DNA from 3 places in the Streptomyces sp. NPDC089919 genome. Region 1 is predicted to be linked to each of the others. Evidence: riboswitches for the same ligand, from Rfam matches in the RefSeq annotation. Region 1 holds a riboswitch; each other region holds the start of a gene.

Region 1 (4,248 bases):
AGCCGTAGCGCCGGGCCGAGCCGTAGCGCCGGACCGAGGCCCGGCCCCGGGTCCGTACTTTCGGCCGGACGATCCGGGACGAAAGCCCGATACCGGGCGGCGCGGGCTTCCCGGAGACTGGTTCGTGGCGCCGGTTCCCGTGCCCCGTGGTCGAACCTCACGTGACCACTCTCCGTTGCCGAGGGCATCGGGGACCGGCGCTTCCCCCTACCCGGTCGAGGGCCGCTCGAGGACCCAGCGGGGATCGAGCGGGCCCCGGACATACTGCCCACCATGACCGAGACTGCGTACACGACGGACCCCGCGGACACCTCCCACGCCGGTGGCGCGGAGGCCTGGCTGCGGGAGTGGATCGAGGCCCACGGCGGGGTGGCCGGCACCGTGCACCTGCGCCAGGACGAGGACATGGTCCTGGCCGCCGCGGTGAACATCCCCCCGAAGGTGGTCGCGATCGTCGGCCTGGTGCCCAAGGGCAAGGGCATGTGCGGCCTGGCCTTCGAGCGGGACGAGCCGGTGTCGACCTGCAACCTGAAGACCGACGAGACCGGGGACGTGCGGCCGGGTGCCCGGGCGGTCGACGCCAACGCCGCCGTGGCCATCCCGGTGCACGGCCCGGACGGCGCGGTGCGGGGCGTCGCGGGCATCGCCTTCCTCGGCGAGCGGGACATGGACGAGGCCGAACTCGCCCAGCTCCGCCGGGAGGCCGAGGCGCTGCCGCTCTAGCGGGCCGCCGCGGGCGTCAGGCGGCGGTGGCGAAACCCGCCGCCATGGCCGCCGCGCCCAGCACCACGGCCGCCAGGTGCACGCCGGCGTGCCCGTAGTCGCCGTACACCAGCTGCCGGACCAGCCCGCCGAGGGCGGTCAGGGTGGTGACGATGGCGATCTGGGGGACGAGCAGGACGTGGAGGAAGGGCACGAGCGCCAGCAGTAAGGCGTTCAGCCACAAGGGTGCGGAGCCGGTCCAGCCGTGCCACTGCCACACACCGGTCTTCTCGATCTGCACGCTCACGGCGCCGCCCCCGGGTAACTCGCCTCGTTGAAAGGCCTGTTGTACCCGAAGGGGCGGCGTCCGAAGTAGCCTCAGGACACGACGGCCGCAGATTCGCGGGCTGCGGCGGCCGGGGCCGGCTGGAGCAGGCGCTGGGCCAACTCGCCGAAGACCAGCCCGAAGACGGCCCAGAGGGTGGCCTGGATCGCCAGCGAGGCGAGCCGGAACTGCCACATGAGGGTGGCCGGGAAGTCGGCCGGGACCTCGTTGACCGCGGGCAGGAAGGCGTACGCCAGCCCGATCGCGGCCACGAAGGCCACGCCCGCGACGACACTGGCGTGCCAGTTGCCCAGGCGCGGCGCCAGCCGCCGGCCGAGGATCACGGCGCCGGCCGCGAGCAGCAGGCTCAGCGCGATCATCAGCAGGTACAGGGTGGTGCGCTCGCCGACGGTGTCGGGGTCGCCCACCGACGGCGGGTTGGCCGGGTACTTGAAGAACGGCACCAGCGTGACGGCGACGAACGCCCCCACCGCCACCAGCGCGACGGTGGCCCGGGCGTGGAACCGCCCGATCCGGCCGAGCAGGAAGCAGGTGACCAGCGCGGCGATGCCGCCCAGGGCCACCCCGAAGAGCACCACGCCGGTGGTCAGGCCCGCGGTGGACTGCAGGGCCCGGCTGACCAGTTCCTCGCCGTGCTCGTGCCCGGCGGCCTCGTGCGCCTCCTCGAAGGCGATGGCGGAGTCCACCCGGGGCTCGCCCAGGAGGTAGGAGACGAGGGCGGCGAACAGGCTCGCCACCAGGCCCGCGACCATGCCGCGGACCAGGAGGGCGCGTACCGAGACGGAGTTCACGATCGGCGTTCCTCCGCGGTGGGTCAGTGGCAGGGGAAGCCGAGGAGGTGGCGGCCGTCGTGCATCCACTCGTGGATGGTCTCGCCCTGGAAGACCGAGGTGGCGCCCTGCTCGGCGCCCACGAAGTAGAGCATCACGAGCATCAGGACGCCGACGAAGACGGCCCACGGGGCCAGTTCCTTCAGCGAGACGGGGGCGACGGCCGGAACCGCGGTCGTCGCGGGCGCAGTCGACTGAGCCATGGCAGAACCTCCAGGGGGAACACGCGTCCCGGTCAGTGGTGCACTAGCCGACGGTTACGGGTCTGACTCATCCCCGGGGGGACTCACAGTGGCGCGACCGTGCCGGATTCTCACCGGTACTTCCGTCATACCGTCGTCATGTCGTTCGCGACCGTACCGCGTTTATGCTGCGCTTATGAACCCCTCAACGGTACGAGTTGTCCTGGTCACACCAGCGATGCAGCGTTCGTCGAGGGAACACCGTTTCGAGCCCGCCGGACCCTTCGCGATGGACGCCGGGGAGTGGACCGGACGGACCCTGGACGAGGTCGCCGCGGCGGATCCCGCCGCGCTCCACAACTGGCTCACCGACCCCGCCTACGCGCCCCCCGGCGGCGAGTCCGTCGAGACGCTGGTCGCCCGGGCCGGCGCCTGGCTGGCCGGACTCGAGCCCGGTACGCACCGGATCACCGCGGCCCAGGCCTTCGTCCGGGCCGCGGTGGTGCACGCACTGGACCTCCCGCCCGCCGTCTTCTGGCGACTGGACGCCCGCCCCGCCACGGCCACCGAACTCACCGGCCGAACCGGCCGCTGGAACCTCCGCCTGGGCGTCCCGGACGCCGAGCCCGCCTCCTAGGACCTGTCCGGGGATCAAACCGGGCTCGATCCTGGGGACTCGGTACCGCCGGGGTGGTCCGGAGCCGCCCCGCCGGACCGGACGCCGATCGGCTTGCGGTAGCGGACGTATTCGTTCCTGCGCCGGTACCCGGCTGCGAGCAGCAGCTCCGTCGCATCCTTCTCGGAGGCCATGGCGTTCGCGCCGAACACGGCCGTCCGTGCGGTTCCATGGTGCTGCACGAGCCGACGGATGCGGGCCTCGGCCCAGTCCAGCATGGCCGAGCCGATGCCCGCACCGCGGTGCTCGGGCAGCAGGTAGCCGCGGTGCAGGTACAGCCAGGTCCCGTCCCGCACAGCCCAGCCGCACCGCGACCATCGCGCCGTGGTCCTCGGCGCCGCGATACGGCCGGAAGAGGCAGCTGGGCTGCCGTCCCGGCGAGCCGTTGCCGCTGCCGCCGTTCTCGCTCATGCCGAAGCCTCCCGCTCCGTCGGGCACGTGGTCAGCGAGCGTGGGCCGTGCCGGCCGGACGCCGGGTCCTAGGCGGTGATCCAGTCGCTGGTGGCGATGACCGGGGTCACGCCGTCGCGGTGGATGGTGCCCTCGATCAGGCCGTACATGCGGTCGGCCGCGTAGTAGACCTCGTTGTCGTTCTTGAGGCCGAAGGGCTCGAGGTCCACCAGGAAGTGGTGCTTGTTGGGGAGGTTCAGCCGGACCTCGTTGACCCGGGGGCAGTTGTCGAGGACCCGCTCGGCCATGGCGTTCAGCGTCTGCTGGAGCGAGTACGAGTAGGTCTCGGCGAAGGCCTCGAGCATGTGCTTGCGCACCTTCTTGTACGAGGCGTCCCAGTCGGTGGCCGGGTCGTCGGAGGCGAGCGCCGAATGCGCCCAGCGGGAGGTCACCTTGGTCGCCAGGATGCGGTCGTGCGCCTCCTGGAGGGTGGTGTACCTGTCCTTGATGAAGCCGTGGAACTCGGAGTTGGTGGAGTTCATCACCGTCAGGTCCTTCAGGCCGGAGATGACCTGGAGGCCGGTGGTCTCGCTGTAGGTGATCTGCGCGGTGCGCACCTCCTGGCCCTTGCGGACGAAGGAGTGCTGCTCCTTGCGGGTCGGCACCGGGATGCGGTCCCAGCCGTACTCCTCGATGCGGATCTGCGCCTCGCGGATCGGCGACTGGGAGGAGACGAAGTGCTTGGCGAGCAGGATCCCGAAGGCCTCGGGCGAGTCGACGCCGTGCTCCTTGGCGAAGGCGTAGACGGTGTTCTTCGTCGTGTCCGTCGGCAGGCAGTTGGCGTTGTCGCCGGTCAGGTGCACGTCGCGGAACTCGCCGCGGAGCGCGACCGAGACGTTGAGGTCGCGGATCTCGTGCCAGGAACCGTCGTTGCCCTTGCGGGTGACCTTGACGATGCGGTTCTCGGCCTTGCCGTACTGGTTCTGGGCCAGGACGTGCTTGCTCATGGCTGACTTCCTTCGGGTCTACGGAGTCCGGCTGACTGGATCCCGTACGCCCGGCGTCCGGCGGCCGTGCCGATCTGCTGCCCGGCCCGCCCCCCGCCGTTCGGTCCGCGAAGGA
Region 2 (4,248 bases), on a different contig from region 1:
CTGCATGCCGCCGTTGGCCATCGGCGGCATGTTGGTCAGGCCGATGAGGACGGCCCCGCCGGCGCGCAGCCGTTCGATGGCGAAGGCGTCGCGCTGGGCGACCAGGTGCTCGAAGGCGGGGGAGCCGGACGCAGCCGTGAGCCCCTTGGCGAGGTAGCTGTCCTTCGCGGTGTACGGGATGCCGTCCAGCGGGCCCAGCACCTCGCCGCGGGCGCGGCGGGCGTCGGAGGCCTCCGCGTCCGCGCGGGCGTCGGGGTTCATCACGACCATGGCGTTCAGCGCGGTGGCCGTGCCCGGGCGGTCGTACGCCTCGATCCGTGCCAGGTAGGCGTCGAGCAGGGCGACGGCGGTCGTCTCGCCCTTCTCCAGCGCGGTGCGCAGGTCGGCGATACAGGTCTCCACGACATCGAATCCGCGCGTCATGAGGGTGTCTCCGGGTGGCTGGGTGGAACAGTCGGGCTGCCGGCCGTCGGGGCGGACCGCGTACACGGCCGTGCTCCCCATCGTCCTGACTAGATTTTTAGTCTAGATCAGGAATCTAGATTTTTGGAACCTAGACTGGGGTCCGGATTTTCCGTCACCGAAAGTGAGCCCATGCCGACGCCAGAGACCGGGTCCCGGCCCTCCGACCGCCCCCTGCCGCCGGAGGGTGCGACCGGGCCGGCCGGCGCCGGGGCGGCGGCCGCCGGCCGGTCCGGGTCCCAGACGTCGGCCCCGGCCTCGGCCGACCGGAGGCGTCAGCGCAGCGGGGACGAGGCGCGCGGGCGGGCGATGCGGGCCGCCATCGCCGTCATCGCCGAGAAGGGCACCGGGGCCGTGCGGATGTCGGACATCGCCGCCCGGGCCGGGATGAGCACCGGCCACATCCTCTACCACTTCGGCAAGAAGGACCGGCTGCTGCTGGAAGTCCTCGCCTGGAGCCAGGCGGACCTGTGGGCGCGCTTCCAGGAGGCCGCCGACCGGGCCGCGTCCCCCGCCGAGAAGCTGGACCTGTTCGTCCGCTTCTACCTGCCGCCGCACCAGGGCGACGAGCGCTACGCGCTGTGGACCCAGGTACTGGCCCAGCGCCACGACGAAGCGGGCCTGCGCGTCCTCACCGACCTGCTGGACGGCTGGGACGAGCGCCTGGCGGCCATCGTCCGGGAGGGCCGGTCGCTGGGGCAGTTCGCCGAGGTGGACCTCCCCGAGTTCACCGTCCGGTCCGTCGCCATGCTCAGCGGCCTGGCCGAGGACGTCATGCTCGGCCGGTCCCGCTGGCAGCACGCCTCCCCGCACGCCTTCGCCCTCGCCGCCCTCGAACGCGAACTGCGCCCCGCTCCGGCAGGACCGAAGTCCTGATCGTCAGGCCCAAGGTCACCACTACATGTTGGGCGGGCATTTCCATTCACTTCCGTATGTAGTGTGAACGGCGTCGGTTCGGCCTGAGCGCGCCCCTGGTGGCGCCCGGCCGAGGAAACAGGGAATCCGGTGGGAATCCGGAGCTGCCCCGCAACGGTATGGGTCCTGGAAAGGGCCCGAGTCCGATACCTGCCGGCGCCCGGTCGCACGCCCCGTGCGACGGACCATTCCGGACGCCTCGTGGGAGGGCTGACGTGACGCACATCAATGCCGTGGACTCGGTGACCGAATACCTCGACCGGAGCGACTGGCGGGTGAACGCCAACGCCAACCAGGGCTATTCGCTCGGTGGACTCATCCTCAACGTCGCGGGCAAGGTCGTCGCCAACTACTGGCTCGACCAGGTGTATCCCGAAGCCGTCGGGCGGGCGCACCGGGAGGGCGACCTGCACCTCCACGACCTCGACATGCTCTCGGGCTACTGCGCGGGCTGGTCCCTGCGCACCCTGCTGACCGAGGGGTTCAACGGCGTACCCGGCCAGATCGACTCGGCGCCGCCCCGGCACTTCTCCTCGGCGGTCGGCCAGATCGTCAATTTCCTCGGCACCCTCCAGAACGAATGGGCGGGCGCGCAGGCCTTCAGCTCCTTCGACACCTATATGGCGCCCTTCGTCCGCGCGGACGCGATGACCTACGCCGAGGTGTACCAGGGCGTCCAGGAACTGGTGCACAACCTCAACGTGCCCTCGCGCTGGGGAACGCAGACCCCTTTCACGAACCTCACCTTCGACTGGACCTGTCCGGAAGACCTGCGCGGGCAGGTCCCCGTGATCGGCGGAGAGGAGGCCGCATTCACCTACGGCGACCTCCAGGCCGAAATGGACCTGATCAACCGCGCCTACATCGAGGTCATGACGGCCGGGGACGCCACCGGCCGGGTCTTCACCTTCCCCATCCCCACCTACAACATCACGAAGGACTTCGACTGGGAGAGCGAGAACGCCACCCGGCTCTTCGGGATGACCGCGAAATACGGCCTGCCGTACTTCCAGAACTTCATCAACTCCGAGCTCGACCCCGGCATGATCCGCTCGATGTGCTGCCGCCTCCAGCTCGACCTCACCGAACTGCTCAAGCGCGGCAACGGCCTCTTCGGCAGCGCGGAACAGACTGGCTCACTGGGGGTCGTCACGATCAACTGCGCCCGGCTCGGGCACCTGCACGCCGGCGACGAGCCGGCACTCCTCGCGGCCCTCGACCGCCTGCTCGACCTGGCCCGGGACAGCCTGGAGACCAAGCGGGTGACCGTGCAGAAGCTGATCGACGACGGCCTCTTCCCGTACACCCGGCGCTACCTCGGCACCCTGCGCAACCACTTCTCCACCATCGGCGTGAACGGGATCAACGAGATGATCCGCAACTTCACGCACGACGCGCAGGACATCACCGACCCCCAGGGGCACGCCCTGGCCGTACGGCTGCTCGACCACGTACGGGCCCGGATGGTCGAGTTCCAGGAGCGGACCGGGCACCTCTACAACCTGGAGGCCACCCCCGCCGAGGGCACCACCTACCGCTTCGCCAAGGAGGACCGCCGGCGCTTCCCCGGCATCCTGCAGGCGGGCACCGCCGCGAACCCGTACTACACGAACTCCTCGCAGCTGCCCGTCGGATGGACGGACGACCCCTTCGAGGCGCTGGAGCGGCAGGACGAGCTCCAGACCAAGTACACCGGCGGCACCGTCCTCCACCTGTACATGTCCGAACGCGTCTCCACCGCCGACGCCTGCCGCAGCCTGGTGCGGCGCTCCCTGGAGCGGTTCTCCCTGCCGTACCTGACGGTGACGCCCACCTTCTCCATCTGCCCCGAGCACGGCTACCTGGCCGGCGAGCGGGCCACCTGCCCCACCTGCGCGGGACCGTGCGAGGTGTGGACCCGGGTGATGGGCTACCACCGCCCGGTGTCCTCCTTCAACATCGGCAAGAAGGGCGAGCACGCCGAGCGCACCCCCTTCGAGGAGCGGGTGGCGGTCCCGGCGTGATCCGCATCGGCGGCTGGTCCCGGCTGTCGACCTGCGACTGGCCGGGACGCCTGGTCACCACGGTCTTCTGCCAGGGCTGCCCCTGGCGCTGCGGCTACTGCCACAACCCGGCCCTGCTCGATCCGCGGACCGCACCCGCGGTCGCCTGGTCCGCCGTGACGGACCACCTCGCGCGCCGCCGGGGCCTGCTCGACGGCGTCGTCTTCTCCGGCGGCGAGCCCCTGCTCCAGCCGCGCCTCGCGGATGCGGCGCGGGCGGCCCGCGACCTCGGCTTCGGCGTGGGCCTGCACACCGGCGGCGCCTACCCCCGCCGCTTCGAGGAACTGCTGTCCGCGGGACTCCTGGACTGGGTGGGTTTCGACGTCAAGGCCCACCCCGACGCCTACGACCGGATCACCGGCACCCGCGGCGCCTTCCCGCCCGCCGGCCGCAGCCTGCGGCTGCTGCTCGACTCCGGTGTGGACCACCAGTTGCGCACCACCGTCGACCCCGCGCTGATGGACGCCGAGGCGGTCACCGCGCTCCGGACGTGGCTGGACGGTCAGGGGCTGCGCGGACACGTGTGGCAGGAGGCCCGCGCCGGGTAGCCCGCCACCCGCCGTCATCCCCTGCCCGGCGACACCGGGTAGGGGATGAAGGTGCTGCTGTTCTCGTCGACGGCGAGCGGCCGGCCCAGCGGCGGGACCGCGCGCTGCGGGCAGTCCAGGCGTTCGCACAGGCGGCAGCCCATGCCGATGGGGGTGGCGGCCGAGGCGTTGTCGAGGTCGAGGCCGTCGGAGTAGACGAGCCGGGAGGCGTGCCGGAGCTCGCAGCCGAGGCCGATGGCGAAGGTCTTGCCCGGCTCGCCCCAGCCGCCGCGGTGCCGGGT
Region 3 (4,248 bases), on a different contig from region 1:
GCGGACCCGTCCACGCTCACCTTCCAGCTGTTCGAGCCGCTGTTCGCCTTGCCGTTGACGGCGGTGACGGTGCCGGTCCCGGACGACGGCGTGACGCTGGTGACGCAGCCGGACGGGGCGGCCGAGCCGATCGCCGCGGTCAGGACGTCGCCGAGGGTGGTGGTGGTACCGGTCGGCGTGATGGAGACGGCGCAGGCCTTCAGGTTGCCGGCGCCGTCGTCCACAGTGAGCGCCAGCTTGGTCGCGGTACCCGAGGTGAAGGCCGACTGGGCCACCCACTGCGGCGCGCCCGGGGTGACCGGGACGGGCGGGGCGGAGGTGAAGCCGCCGCCGACCACCGCGCGCAGCGCGTCGATCGAGGCGTAGGCGCTCGGGGCGGTGTCGCTGGGCTTGTACTTGAAACCGCCGGCAGGGTTGTACTGGTTGGCGATGAGGAAGTCGACCGGGGTCCTGCCGGCCAGGGTGACGAAGTCGCCGGTCTGGGCGTTGATGCCGCAGGCGTTGAGGCCCGCGACGCCCCAGCCGTTGGAGCTGGTGTTGACGCCGTACATCGAGTTGAAGGCGCCGGTGGTGTTGACCAGCTTGCCCTTGAGGAAGTCCTTCGCCTGGACGACGTCGGCGTCGGTGTTCGGGACGCCGGAGGCGCACAGGGCGGCCATCGCCGCGCCGGTCATGTCGACGTCGCCGGCGGTGGCCAGGGCGGTCGGGTTGCCCTCGGCCTTGCTGTACTGCCAGCCGCCGTCGTTGTGCTGGTTGGCGCGGATGCGGGCCACCAGCGAGTCGGTGAGGGACTGGGGTATGCGGACCCCGCCGGCCTGCGTCTTGGCACCGCCCAGGGCGAGCGCGGCGAAGACGGTGCCGTTGAAGTTCGCGGACGGGCCGAAGTAGCCCGGCTCGGCGGTCTGCCAGTAGGAGTAGATGTTCGCGATCAGGTTGCGGGAGGCCGAGACCCGGGCCGGGTCGATGCCGGCCGCGTTCGCGTTGAGGGCGCCCCGCTCGTAGTCGGTGACCACCGGCGAGGCGGAGGGCCAGCCGGACGTGCCGAGCAGGTTGCGGTAGACGGTCCGGGCGTTCTTCGTGGTGTCCCCGCCGGGGTAGACGTCGACGACCGCGGTACCCGCGGCGGCGAAGGCGCTGAAGGCCCACTCGTTGGACAGCCCGGATCCGGCGTACGAACCGTCCGCGGCCTGGAGGGACTTGAGGTACGTCACACCGTTCGCCTTGGACGTGGCGATCTGCGCCGGGGTGGACGTGGCGAAGGCCGGCAGCACGGTCAGCGCGAAGGCGCCGAGCGCGGCGGGCGCCGCGAGCGCGAGACGGCGGGAGGTACGGGAACGGTTCATGGCCTGCTCCTGGGGTCGGCGGACGCCGGCCGGCCGCTCGTCCCCGACGGCACGCCGCAGGACGGCACGGCCGGGGGAGGGGGCCGCCGTCCGGAACGCGTGGTACGGCTTCCTGATGCTTCGTCACCGCACGGGCATTCGGGCTCGGCACGGCGTCCGCCGTGCCACACCGCTGCGCGTCAGCTCCGGATTCGCACCGGATTCCCCCATGTGGCGCCCAGGACGCTACCTGAGTGATCAAGGGTCCGCCAGCGCGGTCGAGCAGGGGCCGACGGCGCCGATCGGATGAGACGCACCCCACCTTGACGGCGCTGTCCGGGGCGTGTTCGATGTCGGCTGATAAGTACTCAGCCCCAGGGGAAGCCGGTCGAATTCCGGCGCTGACCCGCAACCGTAGGCCCGGCACCGTCCCGGGCGAGCCGGATTGCCTGTGGCCGTGTCAGTGCACGAAGAACGCCGTCGCGGACTACGGCGTGGTCGTCATCGCCCCCGCGGAGCTCGCGCACGGGGCGTCCCGCCACGTTCCCGTACTCCGTCCGGCACGGACGAGGGGCCGCGGGTGAAGACCGAACAGCAGGCGAACCGGCACAGGAGCGCCGGGCGCAGACTCCTGGGCCTGGGCGCGGCGTTGGCGCTGACGTGCGGTGCGGCGGTCGCCTTCCTCGCACCTGCCACACCTGCCAGCGCCGACCCCCTCACGAAGTGCACGGCCACCGTCGGCGCCGTCGTCGCGGTCGACTTCGGCCCCTTCGGCGGGAAGGTCGTCCGCGGCTGCGACACCACTCCGACCACCGGCTACGAACTGCTGCACGAGGCCGGCTTCACCACGGCCGGCACCGTCCACGACGGCCCCGCCTTCATCTGCCGGATCGGCACCGCCTCCTTCAACTCCGGCAAGCAGTACCCGACTCCGGACAAGGAGGCCTGCGAGCTCACGCCGCCGGCCTCCGCCTACTGGTCGTACTGGATCGCCTCGCCCGGACAGAAGAAGTGGACGTACAGCCCGCTCGGCGCCATGTCCCGCACCCCCAAGCCGGGCGACGTGGACGCCTGGGTGTACGGCGGCACGGACATCGGCGGCAGCAAGGGCCGGCCCACCTTCTCCCCGGACGACGTCCGGGCCGGCGGCGGTTCGAAGCCCCGGCCCACGGACCCGGCCAAGCCCGGAATCCCCTACGGCGCCGTCGACATGGCCGCCGCCACCCGTTGGGTGACCGGGCAGCTCAAGGACGGCGAGCGGGTCGTCGACGTGACGACCGGCGCCCCCAACCACCTGCTCACCGCCGAGAGCGTCTTCGCGCTCGCAGCGGCCGACCGCAAGAGCCCGACGGCCGCCAAGGCCGCCGCCTTCCTGGCCCGGCCCGAGCAGACCGATGCCTTCGCCTACCCGGCGGGCAAGGACCAGGTCCCGGAGCCGGCCGCCGCGGCCCGCCTGGCCCTGACGGCCGAGGCCATCGGCGGCGACCCGCACGCGACCGGCGGCCACGACCTGCTGGGCGACCTCGTCAAGAGCGTCTGCCCCAGCGGCTCGGACGCCCCCGCGCCCCTGCCGGGCTGCACCGTCAAGGGCGACTTCCCCACCACCTCCGGACAGGCCGAGGGGCAGGCGCTCGCCGTCATCGCCCTGGTGGGCGGCCGTCTGAAGCCGCCGGCGGACGCGGTGAGCCGGCTGACCGACTTCCAGTGCGAGGACGGCGGCTTCACCAGCATGCTCATCCGCCCCGGTGACTGGTGCGACAGCGAGGCCGGCGCCACCGGCCTGATGGTCCTCGCCCTCAAGCGGGCCGGCGGGTACACCGCCGAGGTGGCCAAGGCCCGTGCCTACCTCAAGAAGGCCCAGCTCGCGGACGGCGGCCTGCCGGCCGCCTCGTACGGCACGGTGGGCAGCGCCTACGCCACCGGCTTCGCCGCCCAGGCGATGCGCGCGCTCGGCGACGTCGACGCGGCGGACGCGGCCGTCTCCTGGCTGTCCAAGCAGCAACTGACCAGTGGTGCCTTCGCGTTCGAGGCCGGGGGCACCGACCCGCTGCTCTACGCCACCGTCCCCGCGACCGTCGCGGGCGCCCGCACCGACCTGTTCGCGCTGACCCGCGAGGAGCCGGCACCGACCCCCACGCCCACCGTGCCCACCACCCGGCCGACGGCCGGCCCCACCACCGTCCCGGGCGCGGCCCCCGACCCGAAGAAGGGCTCGGCCTACCTCGTCAAGAGCAGCCGCCTGATCAAGGGCCACTACTACGAGAGCACCCCCGGCACCGGATTCGCCGACTTCGGCCTGACCATCGACGGGGCGTACGCCCTGGCCGCCACCGGCGCCGAGAAGACCGCCCTGCGCGGGATCGTCGACTTCCTCGACCGCGGCGGCAAGGACGGCGCCGGCCGCACCATCAACAACTGGACCAACATCGGGACGAAGTACGCGGGCGGCGGCTCCCTCGGAAAGACCGCCCTGCTCGCCGAAGCCGTCGGCCGCAACCCGCGCAAGTTCGCCGGCAAGGACCTGATCGCCGCGCTCGCCAAGGCGGTCTGCCCCGCCAAGTCCCCCGCTCCCGACCGGAGCTGCGCGGCCAAGGGCGCCTACACCAACGCCACGTCCGTGTTCTCGCAGTCCCTGGGCGTCATCGCCCAACTGCGCGCCGGCGAGAAGACCGCCGCTGCCCGGCCCATCGCGTACCTCAAGACCCTCCAGCAGCCCTCCGGAGCCTGGGTGAGCCTGATCGGCGAGCCCAGCAAGGCCGAGGTGGACTCCACCGCGATGGCCGCGATGGCCCTCGACCTGCTGAAGGACAAGAACTCCCAGGCGGCCGTCGACAAGGCGCTGGCCTGGCTCGCCAAACAGCAGAAGACCGACGGCGGCTTCCCGGGCGCCTCCGGCAACTCCGTCAACTCCGCCGCCCTCGCCGTC

What was found. A riboswitch is a leader RNA that binds a small molecule or an ion and turns the genes downstream of it on or off. The one in region 1 is predicted to bind cobalamin.
Region 2: it holds a riboswitch for cobalamin, as region 1 does, so the genes downstream of both, AB0O40_RS13080 (ribonucleoside triphosphate reductase) here and AB0O40_RS12025 (CbtB domain-containing protein) in region 1, are expected to answer to the same signal.
Region 3: it holds a riboswitch for cobalamin, as region 1 does, so the genes downstream of both, AB0O40_RS14090 (hypothetical protein) here and AB0O40_RS12025 (CbtB domain-containing protein) in region 1, are expected to answer to the same signal.

Annotation. Positions count from the first base shown of each region.
Region 1 is NZ_JBFBGK010000021.1:32,444-36,691, reverse strand. Features, by position in the region: gene AB0O40_RS12045 (hypothetical protein) at 1-8, shown strand, start outside; gene AB0O40_RS12040 (GAF domain-containing protein) at 274-723, shown strand; gene AB0O40_RS12035 (hypothetical protein) at 740-1,009, opposite strand; gene AB0O40_RS12030 (CbtA family protein) at 1,081-1,839, opposite strand; gene AB0O40_RS12025 (CbtB domain-containing protein) at 1,863-2,081, opposite strand; cobalamin riboswitch at 2,117-2,251, opposite strand; gene AB0O40_RS12020 (histidine phosphatase family protein) at 2,257-2,697, shown strand; partial or broken gene AB0O40_RS12015 (GNAT family N-acetyltransferase) at 2,817-3,147, opposite strand; gene pucL (factor-independent urate hydroxylase) at 3,216-4,133, opposite strand.
Region 2 is NZ_JBFBGK010000024.1:13,954-18,201, reverse strand. Features, by position in the region: gene AB0O40_RS13090 (amidase) at 1-423, opposite strand, end outside; gene AB0O40_RS13085 (TetR/AcrR family transcriptional regulator) at 595-1,338, shown strand; cobalamin riboswitch at 1,396-1,550, shown strand; gene AB0O40_RS13080 (ribonucleoside triphosphate reductase) at 1,593-3,380, shown strand; gene AB0O40_RS13075 (anaerobic ribonucleoside-triphosphate reductase activating protein) at 3,377-3,967, shown strand; gene AB0O40_RS13070 (short-chain fatty acyl-CoA regulator family protein) at 3,982-4,248, opposite strand, start outside.
Region 3 is NZ_JBFBGK010000026.1:67,355-71,602, reverse strand. Features, by position in the region: gene AB0O40_RS14090 (hypothetical protein) at 1-1,343, opposite strand, end outside; cobalamin riboswitch at 1,455-1,595, opposite strand; cobalamin riboswitch at 1,668-1,790, shown strand; gene AB0O40_RS14085 (prenyltransferase/squalene oxidase repeat-containing protein) at 1,903-4,248, shown strand, end outside.